Regions from separate parts of the Pseudoalteromonas sp. Ld20 genome, predicted to be linked through region 2. Evidence: predicted binding sites of a transcription regulator. Region 2 holds the regulator's gene; the other holds the start of a gene.

Region 1 (8,155 bases), on a different contig from region 2:
CAATGGCAAGAAGAAGATAAGCAAGCCTTTTTATTGGCTGAGCTTAACTCTCGCCGCCCACTTATCCCTAAACATTGGCAACCAAGCGCAGATGTTAAAGAAGTGCTCGATACCTTTGATGTAATAGCACAACAAGATGCGTCAACATTTGGTTTATACGTGATTTCAATGGCACGTACAGCATCAGATGTGCTGGCGGTACAGTTATTATTAAAAGAAAGTGGCTGTGGTTTTAAACTGCCAGTTGCGCCGTTATTTGAAACCTTAGATGATTTAAACGCCGGGCACAGTGTTATAACGCAATTACTGGATAATAATTGGTATCGTGGTCAAGCTGAGGGTGTGCAAAACGTCATGATCGGTTATTCAGATTCAGCTAAAGACGCTGGTATGATGGCAGCGGGTTGGGCTCAATATGAAGCAATGGATAAACTTGTACAATTAGCGCAGCAACGCGGTATTGAACTGGTGTTGTTTCATGGTCGTGGTGGTACGGTGGGTCGTGGTGGTGCACCTGCAGCGCAAGCACTTCGTTCACAACCGCCAGGATCACTCAAAGGTGGCCTGCGTGTAACTGAGCAAGGTGAAATGATCCGCTTTAAATTTGGTTTGCCTAATGTGGCATTACAAAGTTTAAATATATACGCGGGTGCAGTGCTTGAAAGTAACTTATTACCGCCGCCAGAACCTAAAGATAAATGGCGTGACGTGATGGCATTGATCAGCGAAAAATCATGTGAACATTATCGTAATGTGGTTCGTCATGATGACAATTTCGTGCCGTATTTTAGAATGGCAACACCTGAGCAAGAGCTATCTAAATTACCGCTAGGTTCAAGGCCTGCTAAACGAAACCCACATGGTGGCGTTGAAAGCTTACGTGCTATTCCGTGGATATTTGCATGGAGTCAAAACCGTCTAATGCTGCCAGCATGGTTAGGTGCATTAACAGGGCTACAGGCAGCACTTGAAAAGCATGGCATAGAGACGCTTAATGAAATGAGTCAACAATGGCCATTTTTCAGAGCGCGTCTAGAAATGCTCGAAATGGTGTTTAGTAAGGCTGACTGCTGGTTAAGCGCGCATTATGACGATGCGTTAGTTGAGACACAATACAAACCTCTTGGTGTGACGTTACGCCAAGAGCTAAAACAAGCCATTGAATTAGTTCAATCATTAAGCCCACAACAAAGCTTATTGGCAGATCAGCCATGGATCAAAGAATCTATCAATTTGCGTAATCCGTACACCGATCCACTTAATGTATTACAAGTTGAGCTATTAAAACGCTCTCGTGAAGCTGCGCAAGGTAGCTCCGGTGATATTGATAATGCACTAATGATCACTATGACGGGCATTGCCGCCGGTATGCGTAATACGGGTTAGATAGCGTTAACTTAGGGTTTATATTACATCGTCTCAACTGGCCCATTGAGAGGCAATACAATTTTAAAACATGCGCCTAGCTTACACGGCTCGGCGCATATATTACCATTTAATGATTGCTTTACTGCGTTAAACACAATATTTAAACCCAGTCCTAAGTGGTTTCCCCCCATATTTGTTGAATAAAATGGAGTGAAAATATCTTTGAGTATTTTATCATCAATGCCGCTGCCATTATCTTGAAATATAATCACAGCATGATTGTTAACTACACTTATTTCTATTGTGATTAACGCATTATCAGTGTGTACAAAACCATGCTCGTAAGCATTAATGATCAATGTTTTAATAACATCAGAAACAATTGATGGATAAGTAGGAATAGAGACTTCGGTGCCTATCACGTTAAAACTAATATGTTTTTTAAAGTGATTTTGTAATGTGGTCACTCTATCTGTAATAAACGTTTTAAGTGGGATTACTCGCATTGGTATATCGGGTGCAATCGAGACACTTAATGCTTTGAACTCTTCAACAATATTTGCTAAGCGGTTTATATTATTGATCACAAAATCTTTTGCTTCGTTCGTTTCTTGAATAAATTTACTAAAGTCGTTGCTGCTGAGTGTTTTTTCATTGAATTTCTGACTCAATCGTTTTAGATTTTCTTCGATCAAAGAACTGGCCGTCGCAGCTGTGCCAATAGGGGTATTTAATTGATGTGCAAGCCCGGTGACTAACACTGTTAATGCGGCTATTTTCTCAGCTTCTAATAATTGCGATTGAGTTTTATGAAGTTCATCGAGTGTTTTAGCTAAGCGTTGCTCACGCTTATGAATATTATGTACAGCAAAAAAAGAGCCGAACAATATCACTAACAACGAAATAGTAATTGCTATAGACAATTCTTGAAACGCTTTAGCTTTTGTTTCTTTGAGTTGTTTTGTACGAGTTAACTCGGTTATTTCTACTTCCTTACTACTTGAGTCAGCTTCGGCGAGTGCCTTGGCTAAGTTAACATCACTTTGCTGTTTCACTAATTGAGTATGCGCATTAGTATGCTTTTTATATGCATTAATTGATTGTTTATAAAGGCTTTGAGATTCAAGGAAACTTGACTGAAATTTATAAACACGAGATACAAATAGTAAATTACTTTGTTTATTTATACTCGCAATCACTAACGCTAGGGTTGTATTTGCTTTATTTAGATCACCCATATCAGCATATATTTGTGCAATAAAAAAATGAGCTTGTGATATTTTTTCAGGCAAACCTTGTTGCTGAAAAATACTGAGGGCTTTTTCGTAATGCTGCTTGGCAAGTGGGTAGTCATTATTTGCTTGTTCAATCTCACCGAGTAATAAATATGCTTCAGCTAAGTAGTATTTAAAATCATTGTCTTGTAACTTAATAATAATATTTAAAGCTAGCGTTTTTGCTTCTGCATACTGTTGTTTGGCAATTAATGTATTAATTAAATTGATCGTCGAAATTGAGATGCTTAATGGGTTTTTTAATGCGGTGGCATAATCGAGGTACTTCCTGTAAATATCCTCTGCTTCATCGAGACGTCCAAGTTGTAAATATACTTCAGCTAAGTTGTTAAGTGTTTGCTGGGCTAAATTTTTGTTATCTTTTTTAGTGTGTTCAAGCGCCTTTAAAAAATGCTCTATAGCAAGTTGATACATGCCTAATTGTGTGTAAATACCGCCAGAAATATTATAGTACCCATAAATTAAGCTCGGTTTATCTGACCGTTGAACCAGATTTTTATACAGGACTAAAGTGCGCATTGCCTCTTCAAATTGCTTGGCTTCGAGTTCAAACCATGCTTTGTAATTAAGCATTACAATTTTTTGAGTTGGATTTAACTCGTCATTATTGAGAATGTTTTTTAATTGTGTAAGTGCTTCGGTGGGGTTTTTTGCGTAACTGGCGCGAAGATCCACGCGTAATTCTTCAAACGATCTATTAGTGTAGGACTGAGCGAAAGCAGATACAGAACTTAGGCTATATAAAATGACAAGTAACACAACACGAAGCATATAACTTCCTTTTAACTGCATGAGTGACGATATAAAATATTCTTTAATTATAAGTGAAAAAGTAGCTCAGTTGTGTATGATTTTTACCTTTTTTGTAGTCTTTGCTAATACTTTAATCTGTTTCTATCGAATGGACTGACCAGTTAGGATGATAATGATTGACGGCGGCGAAGAAAAAACTACAATGACTCACCTCCTTGAATGAGAGTTTATCTTATTCTCTTTTACTTAACTGACAGAGCCGTTTAATGTCTAATGTTTCTACTTGTATTACTTATGATGCGTCGACATCATTAATAATGATGACATTACGAGGGACTGCAAATGCACAGGATGTGATTACTTTTTATCAAATAGCAGAGCAATATATTGGCATCTATAAATGTAATAAATTATTGGTAGATGTATCTGAATTAAAACACGATTTTCCTGCAAGTGACTTACTTAGCATTATGCCTGCGATTTCAAGCTGGCTTAAACACTGTTTTATAGCTCGCATTGTTAGTTTTGATGGTTTTATGCATGATTTATTTTTGCAAAAAGCGAAACGTTTTGAAATAACGGCTGAGAATTTTGAGTGTTTTCGTAGTGCAAAGCACTGGCTTGAAAATCAGCCTAGCAATTAGGCCTGTAACATTTTACACTGTGTAGCCATTAAATAAGAATAAATTGTTTATGACTGCATCAACGTCTTCTGTATTAAAAGATTCATTAAATAAAACCACATTTTCATTTGATGAATCGCAGCGCACAGCATTGTTCAATCAAGTTAAAACACAGCATGGATTGCTGTTTGCTGCTGACATTAAAGCGCTTTGCGCTCAATATACAATTACACATGATGAGCTTTTACGTGCATGTTTGCCGGTAGCCTCATTGTTTGCTGTAGCACCGATTTCTCACTTTTTGGTTGGTGCTGTTGTTGTTGGTATTGATTGTGATGATGCTATAAATTTTTACTTTGGTGCTAATGTTGAATTCGCCAAACAACCATTGAGCTTGGTGGTACATGCCGAGCAATCGGCGATAAACAACGCATGGCTTAAAGGTGCACAAACAATTGTGCAAATAGCAATAAGTGATGCACCTTGTGGCTATTGTCGTCAGTTTATGAATGAGCTTGCCGATGCAGAAAAGTTTGATATTTTGTTACCTGATCAGCAATTTAAATTAAACCAATTATTACCACATGCATTTGGTCCAAAAGATTTAGGTAATAATTACAGCCTATTTAATCCAGCCCCACAAACGCAGACTTTTGAGGCTAACGCTGATATTGATACTGCGCTTACTAAGCTTGCTTTAACAGCTTATGTCCCTTATACGGCTAATTACAGCGCTGTGAAAATTACAACGTTTGATAATGGCTGCTTCTATGGCTGTTATGCTGAAAATGCAGCCTATAGCCCAAGTTTAGCACCACTACAAAGTGCAATTAGCCAGTTGCATTTAGCGGGCTTAAGTATGAATGACACAACAGTGAAAAGTATTGAGTTGCTACAAACTAAGGGAGTGGAAAATCAGTTACACGTAAGTGAATCAGTACTGGCAAGTTATAGTAACTTACCAGCGTTGATTGCATATAGTTTAGCGCTTATAAAGACCTGTTAAGCAAGAAGTATTTTTGCAGCCTCGATAACCACGGCGACTGATTTCTTCTCGATTTCGCCGTGATCAACATTTGGTATTTCCTGGCGAGTACGGTTCACTAATACACCAGCTACACAAGCCGCTTTTAAACCAAGTGCTGCACACATAGTAAATAAGGTTGCTGATTCCATTTCATAATTCATTACACCTAGTTTTTGCCATTCTTCACAACTACCTTGAAATGCTTTTGGCACATAACCAGAATACGTATCGTAACGTTCTTGGCCTGGGTAAAAGGTATCGCTTGATGCTGTAATACCAATGTGAAAATCAATCCCTAAATTGCCACAGGCATTAACCATTGCTTGAGTTGCAAAAAAATCAGATACAGCAGGGTAGCTAAGAGGAGCAAAGTGTTGACTGGCACCATCTAAACGCACAGATGCTTGGCTAATTAATATGTCCCCTTCATTTATATGTGGTTGGATCGCGCCAGTTGTCCCTATACGCAAGAATGTACCTACACCTAGTTGGGCCAGTTCTTCAACTGCAATAGATGTTGAAGGTCCACCAATACCTGTGGAACAAATTACCACTGAATGGCCATTTAATTGCCCTAAATAAACATGGAACTCACGAGTTTGAGCAAGGCATGTGGGGTTTTCAAGGAACGTTGAAATACGTGCTGCGCGATCTGGATCGCCAGGAACGATTGCTAATGTTGCGCCTTGAAGATCATCGCGAGAGAGTCCTAAGTGAAATACCTTTTCCATAACGGGGCCTTATTATTACTTTTGTTGATAACGTAAGTGGTAACGTTAACTTACAGAGTTATAGTCAATTTAGCATAATTACTACAATACCGAGCACTGTACAGGACGGATGTCCGTTTTATAAAATAATGCTTTATTCAGTGCATTTGAATATTCAAGCACTTAACAATATTGTGATAAACCAGCGGTTGTTGACTTGTATTAGCAGACACTATATCTATCTTAATTAGTACTAAATTTTAATTTATCCGGTGTATGAAAATTTATATAACATATTGTTATATAAATGGTTAATTATTTCTATTGTTTGGTCTATAAAAAACAGTCAGCCTTAAATTTGACCATTCAAAAACAAGATGAATCTTTTATTATATTTATTTTCTGCAGCGCCTTTTGCATAACTACGCAAAAATACCAAGTAAGGAATCGTGATGAGCACACAATGGCACACATTTAAAAGTAAAGTTGAACACTGTTTATGTCCACCGGGTGATGGTGTATTTACGGTCAATACAGCACAAGAAAGAAAAGCAGCACTGCGTAATAAATTGTATGGCCAAACTGATAATGTTGATGTGCTATGGCGTGACTCGTTAATTAATCTACCAGAAAGTGAGCATAAGGCAGTTATGCTTGGAATTAGTTCAGATTGTGGTGGTGGGATTTTGCGTGGAGCAAATTGGGGACCATTGTTTTTGCGTTCAGCATTAATTGATCAGCAGCCTCAAGCTAAATCATTCGATTTAGGTGATGTGCGTGTGATCCCACATTTATTGCATGATAAGTACCTAAATGAAGCGACAATTAGTAACTGTCAAAAGGCATTATACGATAACCCAAGCAGTGAATATTATGTCAGCCCATTGTCAATCACTGAAGATGTGTGCGATAGCTTTTACGCAACCTTTACAGATAAAGGAATTTTTGGCATCGGTGGCGATCATTCAATTAGTTACCCGTTAACAAAAGCGTATTTAAAAGCAAAACGCGCGCAAGGTAAACGCACCGCTATTATTCATTTTGATGCCCACACAGATTTACTCGTTGAACGTTTAGGCATTGATTTATGTTTTGGTTCATGGTGTACGCATATTTTAGAATTTTTACCAGCGCCGCATCACCTTATCCAATTTGGTATTCGTTCAAGTGGTAAACCAAAGGAACACTGGGAATCAACGTTTGGTGTTAAACAGCATTGGGCACATGAAATTATTGAACGTGGCGCGCAGGCAATTGCATCGGATGCGATTGCACAGCTAAAAGCAGATAACGTTGATGAGCTTTATGTTAGTTTTGATATTGATGCGCTAGATGAAGAATTTGCTTCAGCGACGGGCACACCAGAAGGCAATGGCTTAACGCCACAACATGCCCTCGATATTTTAGTCGCACTGGCGGATGAATTTCCAATTACAGGTGCTGATATGATGGAGATTGCCCCATTTACAGACAGTTCATTAGTTGGTCAATCAAGCTCAGACACAACGCTTAGGGAAGGTGCTAAAATCTCAGCATTTTTAATTAATGCAATGAATCGTTAAGTTTTATTCGGTACGCATTAAAAAACAGACCCTTTGTGGTCTGTTTTTATTCACATACCCGTAATTTGCCGCTATATTCAACTTATATAAAAGAATGATATAAAAAAAATCTGTGGGGCAACAGTGGCTAAATGGTGTTATTTTTTATTTATAATTATTAGTAATCAATGCGTAGCTAAATTACATGTAGTTACGGAAAACTTCCCGCCTGCCCAATACTTGGATGAAAACGATCGTTTAGTGGGTTATGTTGCCGATAAAGTACGCTTAGTACTTGATCAAGCAAAGATTGATTACACACTTTCAGTTAATAATTGGAGTACCGTATTTAATACAGCCTTAAGGGACCCCCAAACATGTATTTTCTCAGTCGTTCGTTCATCAGAACGAGAAAACAAGCTTTTTTGGGTCGCTGAAATAGCTGAATTAAAAACATATTTGTATGCACTTGATTCAAAAAATATTACGATCACTGAGCTCAATGACGCAAAAAAAATGAATGTCGCAGTACTAAAAGATAACTACAGTCATCAATATTTGCGTTCACAAGGCTTTGAAGATGGAAAAAACTTGATGCTGATTAATAGCTTCGATAACATATTTAAAATTATAAAAAACCGTAAAAGTAGTATTGATTTGGTTGTATTGCCGGAGCAACGTGTTCGTTATGAAGAATCAATAAATCACGTTGCTACATCATTAAAATCTGTTTATCGTTTAAACGTAGAACAACCGCCTTTATACTTTGCGTGTAATAAAAACTTAGACCCTTCAATTAAATCAAAATTGCTTAGTGCCTTTTCGCACTATTGATAAA
Region 2 (8,155 bases):
CGAAGCAAAAAAAATGATTCGTAAAAGCCCTTACTTAGATAATTTACCTGTGCTGTCGATCACTGCTGACAAGCTATCTGATTATCGCCTGCGTGTTGCCCCTCACGCTCATCAACTTGGTACCGCTGAAGTGGCTATTATGGTATTAGCATTGGCAGGTGAATTAGATGCATCTAATAAACTCGAGCAGCATTTTATGAAGTTTCGCGACGCGTACTTATTAGGTAAGCGCAACAAAGGCCGACCACAATAACGAGTAAATTTAAACGCTGTATACCCAAACCACCTCGAGATGCAGACTTCAGCGTTTCACAGGTGTTTAATATCAAGGCGTTATTTTGTAACAATGGTAGTCCCTTTTAAGAAGTAACAACGATGAGAGTAAGCGTCTGTGAAATGCCCAACGAGTTGGTTTAAAAGCGATTTATACTGCGTTACTTTTATAAGGGATTGATTTTAATAATAGAACCATTATGACTTGCAATCAATGCCTGCCTTAATCGCTTTTAATTCCAACTGAAACTGCATTTTGAGGTGGCTTGGGTAATAAGAAGTAAACCCGTATTAAAATGCTATGCATAACAATAGCAAAATAGTTTAGTATTTTTTGATAGCTGATAGCTGATAGCTGATAGCTGATAGCTGATAGCTGATAGCTGATAGCTGATAGCTGATAGCTGATAGCTGATAGCTGATAGCTGATAGCTGATAGCTTTATTCAGGCAAAAGAAAAGCGCGAACTATCTCTAGTCGCGCTTGCGGAATCTTCTAATTTTCTGCATCCTGCAATTGAACTTAATCAACTCCTAAACTTTACAATTCCATGTGATCACGCTGTTACTTATTCGTTCTGCGTGATTTAGGCTATCCGGGCCTATATCCAAGTAGTATCCATTCATCCATATCGGTAAAATCTATTACCCGTCCTTTATGCATCAATCTTAATGCTATCCATTTATTAAACAGTTCCATTGCGTTGCCTTTAAGGCCTGTCCGTCTATCCGTTTTACAACATCCTGTAAACAACCTTTTTACGAACCCTGTTGTTAATCCATTACACATCATCCTGATGCTATCCATTTATTAACAGTTCCATTGCGTTACCCTTAAGGCCTGTCCATTCGTCCGCTTTTATAACATCCTGTATAACAACCCTCTTACGAGCCCTGTTGTTAATCCTTTTCGCATCATCTTGATGCTGTCCATATATTTACTATCCATAGTGTTGCTCATCCTGAGCCTGTCCATAATTCCATTTTTTCCTAACGTAACCTAAAATCCGAGGTTTATGAGTAATCATTCCTTGTCCGTTTACTCATTTAAGCCTAACTGCTTAACCGATGAAGTAAGTATAGAGCCTTTTAGCAAACAAAATAGTGGTCAAATCGGATGTAAAATATGGCTATTGAAACAACAAATAAATATAACCCTTAAATTTCAATGCTTTAGTTTGTTTTTTGATGACTTTTCTGAGGTTTTATACTCAATGACTGGCACGATCGTAAGAGATATCTCACACGCAATTTCCATTATGGTTGTCAGGCACATTTAATGAGTGCACTTTAAATGGAGAAAAGGTATTATTTCATGATAATAGTTATTATTTAAGTGGAAGCGATATATGAAAAAGACGTTAGCAATTTTGGTTGGGTTAACCGTGGCAGCACCTGCATTTGCAGATGATGCGGTAAATATTTATTCTTTTCGTCAACCATTCTTAATTCAATCAATCTTAGATGATTTTACTAAGCAAACCGGTATTAAAACCAATGTGGTATTTGCTAAAAAAGGCTTAATTGAACGTGTTAAACGCGAAGGGAAGCATAGCCAAGCTGATTTAGTTCTAACTTCTAATTTTAGTGATTTAGTACAATTAGATGAGCTAAATTTAACTCAAACAATCAATAGCGAAACAGTCAACCGCAACGTGCCTGCTAAATTTCGTGATGTTGAAGGCCAATGGGTTGCATTAACCAAACGCGTACGTAATGTATATTCATCAAAAGAGCGTGTTGGTGCACTACCGCATTTAAGTTACGAAGAGTTGGCTTTACCTAAATACAAAGGTAAGTTATGCACACGCTCTGGTAAACACCCTTATAACCTAGGTTTAGTTGCATCAATGATTGCGCATCATGGTGAAGCACAAGCAAAAACATGGCTTGAAGGTGTTAAAGCAAACTTAGCGCGTAAGCCACAAGGTAATGATCGTGGGCAAGTTAAGGCCGTTAAAGAGGGATTGTGTGATATCGCGTTAGGTAACAGTTACTACTTTGGTAAGATGATTGAAGACCCAGCACAAAAACCATGGGCAGATGCTGTACATATAAACTTCCCAAATCAAGATAATAGAGGCTCACATATCAATGTTTCTGGTGTAGTTATGACTAAGTACGCTAAAAACTCTGAAAATGCCTTGAAACTTATAGAGTTTATGACCGACAATAAGGCACAGAATACATATGCGTCGGTTAATATGGAATATCCGGTTAAACCTGGCGTTGAATTATCAAGTTTAGTTGCGTCTTGGGGAAGCTTTAAGGAAGATAGCTTGCCACTTGATGAAATTAGCAAATATCGTCCGTTAGCGCTTAAGCTAATAGATGAGGTGAAGTTCGATCTTTAATGAGTTTTAAATTTTCGTTGTCGCGATGGCAATCTTTCGCGTGGGTTATTGGCACCGTGCTAGTAACCCCGCTGTGTTTTCTTCTTTTTGAATCTCTACAGGGGGATTCAGAGGTGTTTAGTCACCTCTGGGAAACCGTGTTATGGGATTACATCCGCAATACTTTGGTGCTTATTTTTGGAGTGGCTGTTGTCAGCTGTGCGATTGCACTCCCGCTTGGTTGGTTAACGGCTTATTGTGATTTCCCCGGACGAAAGCAGTTTGAATGGGCACTAATGCTCCCTCTTGCGATGCCAACGTACATTATTGCTTATGTATATACTGATTTGTTTGATTATGCCGGACCTGTGCAAATAGCGCTGCGTGATTGGTTTAATTGGCAGTCCCCAGACGACTACTGGTTTTTTGATATTCGTACCTTACCCGGCGCGATTATGATGATTGCTTTAGTGCTTTATCCTTACCTTTATTTGATTTTTAAAACAGCGTTGCGTGAGCAGTCATTTAAATTAGTGCAAGCAAGTCAATTGATGGGTCTATCACCTAGGCAAAGTTTTTTTAAAGTGAGCTTGCCGCTTGCTCGTGGTGCTATTGTCGCCGCTCTTGCACTTATAAGTATGGAGACAATGGCTGATTTTGCTACTGTTAACTACTTTGCTGTGAGCACTTTAACAACGGCTGTGTATGACACATGGCTAGGGTATTACTCACTAACTGCGGCTGCAAAAATTTCAGGCATTATGCTGCTTATTTTATTTATTGCTCTGATGATGGAGCGCTTTAGCCGTCGCAATCAAGCCGTATTTGAGCGCCAATCAGGGGTTAATAGTGATGCACTATATAGCCTTAAAGGGAAGCATGCCTGGTGTGCAACTACATTTTGTTGTGTGGTTTTGTTTTTTGCGTTTTTACTGCCTGTGGCAGTGTTGGTAGGTTATGCCATTTCGTATGCTGAACAAGCATGGAGTGATCAGTTTTTCCTTTATGCATGGCAGAGCTTTAAGGTGGCAGCTATTGTTAGCATCATTACCATCGGCTTGAGTTTGTTAGTGGTTTTTTATCAGCGAATAGCGAAGCAACAGTACCCGTTAATACCTGGGCGCTTAGCGAGTACCGGGTATGCTTTACCAGGTACCGTACTTGCAATTGCAGTACTATTACCCCTAACTTTATTAGATGATAAATTAAATGCGTGGTTAGAGCCGCTTGGGGTTGTGCCAGGACTGTTATTAAGTGGCACTTTGTTTGCAATTATATTTGCATACGTTGTACGCTTTTATGCCATTGCCCATGGTGCAATAGAATCCAGTTTTATGCGCATTAGCCCATCGCTTGATATGGCGAGTCAATCCATGGGGCAAAGCCAAGGTAAAACTCTGCGCAAGGTACATATACCGTTGTTACGTCGTGGTATTTTAACCGCAGGGTTACTAGTATTTATTGAATGCATGAAAGAGTTACCAGCCGCTTTATTATTAAGGCCTTTTAATTTTGAAACATTAGCAACACATGTATTCCAATACGTTAGTGATGAGCAATTAGAGTTGGCTTCTATTTCAGCGTTATCGATAGTCGTAGTAGGGTTAATTCCTTTGTATTTTGTTAATCGCTCAATGGAGCAACGTAGTTAAATGAGCAGTTTAGTCTTAGATAATTTATCGTATCAGTATAACGGCACCGCAGTGATTGAAAATCTAGATTTAACTGTCGCCAAAGATGAGATCGTTTGTTTGCTTGGTGCAAGTGGTTGTGGAAAGACCACGACATTAAAAGCAATAGCAGGGTTAATAGAAGCCAAGCAAGGTAAAGTCTTTATTGATGGTAAGTTGGTAAGTGATGAGCAGTTATTTTTGGCGCCAGAGTATCGTAATATCGGTATGATGTTTCAAGATTATGCATTGTTCCCACATTTAACAGTGGCTGATAATATTGCATTTGGGTTAGCTAAAATGCCAAAAGCACAAAAGCAGCAACGTGTTGATGAAATGCTTGAATTGGTGCATTTAATTGGTTGTGCTAAACGTTTTCCACACCAATTGTCTGGCGGCCAGCAGCAGCGAGTCGCGATTGCGAGGGCACTCGCTTATAAACCTAGTTTATTATTATTAGATGAACCATTTTCAAATATTGATACCCAAGTACGATTTGAATTAATTGCTGATATCCGTCGTATTATTAAAGCGCAGCGCGTGTCTGCAGTATTTGTTACACACTCAAAAGAGGAAGCATTTGCATTCTCTGACACTTTGGCGGTGATGCATCGCGGAAAAATTGCTCAACAGGGCACCGCTGAGCAACTTTTTAGCTCTCCGAGTTCAAAGGTGGTTGCAGAGTTTCTAGGTCAAGGCATATACTTGGACGCAGAAGCATTAACGGCAACTGAATATAATACTGCATACGGGCGTGTTGAATCATTTGCTGCACGAGGTTCTCAGGCTCAACTAGGTCAGATATATATTCGCCCACATCACCTTTTATTAACCGCGGTTTCAATAGGTGAGGAGGGTATTAATACAGTAACTATTATCAATAGTCGCTTTATTGGCTCCCATTATGTTTATAAAGTAATGATTGCACAGCAAGAAATAGAAGTTGCAGCTCAATTAGACCAGTCATTTAAAGAGAATGATCAGGTTACAATAAAAATAAAACCGCACACGGTAAACTTTTTCGCTAGTTAGAGTAGTGACTTTTTATTTTAAAGCAAAAGCGCCGTGTATGAGACTTTGAGTTAAGGAAATACCATGGCGCAAGCGCAATCGGGGATTTGTGCTGAGGCAAACCTACACGGTTTGCATTTATTTTTTAATGTATTTGATGGTCATGACGAGTCATTGCGTAAAAAATTAAAGCGAGTCAGTGTGATTCAAGACGAGTTCGCTGATCAATTTTCAGAATCTATGCTCTCAAGCCTTGTGGCTGTAGGCGCGCAGTATTGGCCACATGTTTTACCTGAGTTCATTCCAAGCCAACTACAAAGCTTTCCTAATATTACGCATAATGATCATGTTATGGGGGCACAGCCGTTCGATTTATTTGTACAAATTCGTTCAGATAGAGAAGACGTAAACCATTTGTTCGCATTACAAATACTTAAATTGTTTGCCCCTGATGTTGAGCTTGTTGAGCAAGTACGTAATTTTCGCTTTTTAGATGGGCGCGACTTTAATGGTTTTATACTCGGGGGGGATACCCCCCATGGTCGTCAAAAGCGAATCACGGCTTTAGTTAGCAGGCCGGGGCACTTTGAAGATCAAGGTAGTTATATCCATGTGCAGCGTTATAAGCATGATTTGAGTGTATGGCAGCATCTATCATTACATGAACAAGAGCAAATAATGGGGCGTACGCGATTAGATAACACGCTGATCATACCACCGTTAGAAACCAGTCATGCAGTACGAACTGAACTTAAAGATGAGCAAGGTCAAGCGTTGCTTCTCAATCAAAGCATGCCTTACGGTGATGTAAATGAGCAAGGTGTATTAGCAATAAGCTGCGGCGCATTTGGCTCGGTGTTCGAGCAGGTGTTACGTAGCCGTTTAGGGCAGGGCGAATGCTATGACCATTGGCTTGATTTTACACAAGCTGATATGGGGTCGGCATTCTTTGCCCCGTCAATTAACTTTTTAAAGCAGCTTTAAACCGTATCAAATAAAAGACGAACACGCTCAAGGGTTACATCAATTTCTGAAATTTTAGCTGGGGCAATAAAAATAGTGTCGTCTCCGGCAATTGTACCCAAAACACCATCTGCTTTACCTAATGAATCGAGTAAGCGAGCAATTAATTGTGCAGCACCTGGGCTGGTGCGAATAATGATCATCATCTCATTATGCATAATATCAATCACTAATTGGCGCAATGGGCTTTTTGCTGTAGGTACACCCATTTCAGCTGGTAGGCAATATACCATCTCTTGTTTTGCATTGCGTGTGCGTACGGCGCCAAATTTACTCAACATGCGCGATACTTTACTCTGGCTGATATTATCAAAACCTTGCTCTTTTAGAGCGTCTACGATTTCGCCTTGAGAACCAAAATTCTCTTCTTTTAAAAGTGATTTAAAGGCTTTCACCAGTGCTTCTTGTTTATCATGTGGTTGCATGTTGCTGTTCTGCTCTTGTTATTTGATGAGCTAAATTCTACACAAAAATGAATATTTATGCAGTAGTTGTTTGTCGTATGCGCTTTGTAAACAAGAAAGTTTACAACTATGGTCGAAATTATATGCAAAATAAGCAGGATAAATTTGTCTTTAGGCATTAATTTCATTATCTTTAGAGCCACAAATATTTCCCTATCTCAAATTACGGAGAATTCCAATGAAAGTTGCTGTATTAGGTGCTGCAGGCGGTATCGGCCAAGCGTTGTCTTTATTATTAAAAACAGGTTTACCAGCTGGTTCTGAATTATCACTTTATGATGTTGCTCCAGTTGTTCCTGGTGTTGCTGTTGACCTTTCTCACATCCCAACAGATGTTAAAGTTGCTGGTTTTGGTGCTGACGCACTTGACCAAGCGTTAACGGGTTGTGATATCGTGCTTATCCCTGCGGGTATGCCACGTAAGCCTGGTATGGACCGTGCTGATTTATTCAACGTAAATGCGGGTATCATCAAAACATTAGCAGAAGGCATTGTTGCTAATTGTCCTACCGCACTTGTGGGTATTATTACAAACCCAGTAAATGGCACTGTGCCAATTGTTGCTGAAGTTTTCAAAAAAGCAGGTACTTACGATGCTAAGCGTGTTTTCGGTATCACTACTTTAGATGTGATCCGTTCTGAAGCGTTCGTAGCTGAGCTTAAAGGTGTTGATGTTGCAACTGTGAAAGTACCAGTAATTGGTGGTCACTCAGGCACAACTATTCTTCCTCTTTTATCTCAAGTTGAAGGTGTTAGCTTTACTGATGAAGAAGTTGCAGCACTTACTCCACGTATCCAAAATGCAGGTACTGAAGTAGTAAATGCTAAAGCTGGCGGTGGTTCTGCTACATTATCAATGGGTGCTGCTGCAGCACGTTTTTGTATGTCTTTAGTTAAAGGCCTACAAGGTGAAGACGTTGTAGATTATGCATACGTTGCAGTTGAAAATGGCGATGCAGAATACTTCGCTCATCCAGTACGTTTAGGTAAAAATGGCGTAGAAGAGATTCTTTCTTACGGCGAACTAAGCGCGTTTGAGCTACAAGCTAAAAACGATATGCTTGATACGCTGAAAAAAGACATCCAAGAAGGTGTTGATTTCATCAACGCTTAACCTTGCTTATATCGCCAGCTGTTGGCGGTAATAAAAAAGCCTGCAATTGCAGGCTTTTTTGTGCTCGAAATCAAATCGTTAATTTTAGTGACTACGATCAACAGCAATACGGGCTAGGCTAACTAAGGCTTCTTTATAAGGCGAATCAGCTAACACAGATAAACAAGCAATGGCTTTATCTGCTTCTTCGTTTGCTTTATTCATGGTGAACTCGAGTGCATTTGTTTCATTTAGCGTATTGAGTATTGCGTCTAAGTGCTCCATACCA

Evidence for each region. Region 2 encodes ArgR, which controls arginine synthesis, uptake and breakdown. Its sites were predicted from a motif close to ANTGAATANNTATTCANT; they were not measured.
Region 1: ACJJVX_RS02085 (arginase family protein) is a predicted target of ArgR. The motif match lies at 6,190-6,207, and genes of this name have one in related genera.

What each region holds. Positions count from the first base shown of each region.
Region 1 covers NZ_JBISHB010000025.1:44,284-52,438, reverse strand. Annotated here, with positions in the region: gene ppc (phosphoenolpyruvate carboxylase) at 1-1,386, shown strand, start outside; gene ACJJVX_RS02105 (tetratricopeptide repeat protein) at 1,410-3,434, opposite strand; gene ACJJVX_RS02100 (hypothetical protein) at 3,683-4,060, shown strand; gene cdd (cytidine deaminase) at 4,110-5,045, shown strand; gene udp (uridine phosphorylase) at 5,042-5,797, opposite strand; gene ACJJVX_RS02085 (arginase family protein) at 6,229-7,338, shown strand; gene ACJJVX_RS02080 (ABC transporter substrate-binding protein) at 7,462-8,151, shown strand.
Region 2 covers NZ_JBISHB010000030.1:297,359-305,513, forward strand. Annotated here, with positions in the region: gene ACJJVX_RS07105 (tRNA-uridine aminocarboxypropyltransferase) at 1-253, shown strand, start outside; gene ACJJVX_RS07110 (Fe(3+) ABC transporter substrate-binding protein) at 1,622-2,626, shown strand; gene ACJJVX_RS07115 (ABC transporter permease) at 2,626-4,257, shown strand; gene ACJJVX_RS07120 (ABC transporter ATP-binding protein) at 4,258-5,307, shown strand; gene ACJJVX_RS07125 (Dyp-type peroxidase) at 5,371-6,270, shown strand; gene argR (transcriptional regulator ArgR) at 6,267-6,734, opposite strand; gene mdh (malate dehydrogenase) at 6,952-7,887, shown strand; gene ispB (octaprenyl diphosphate synthase) at 7,972-8,155, opposite strand, start outside.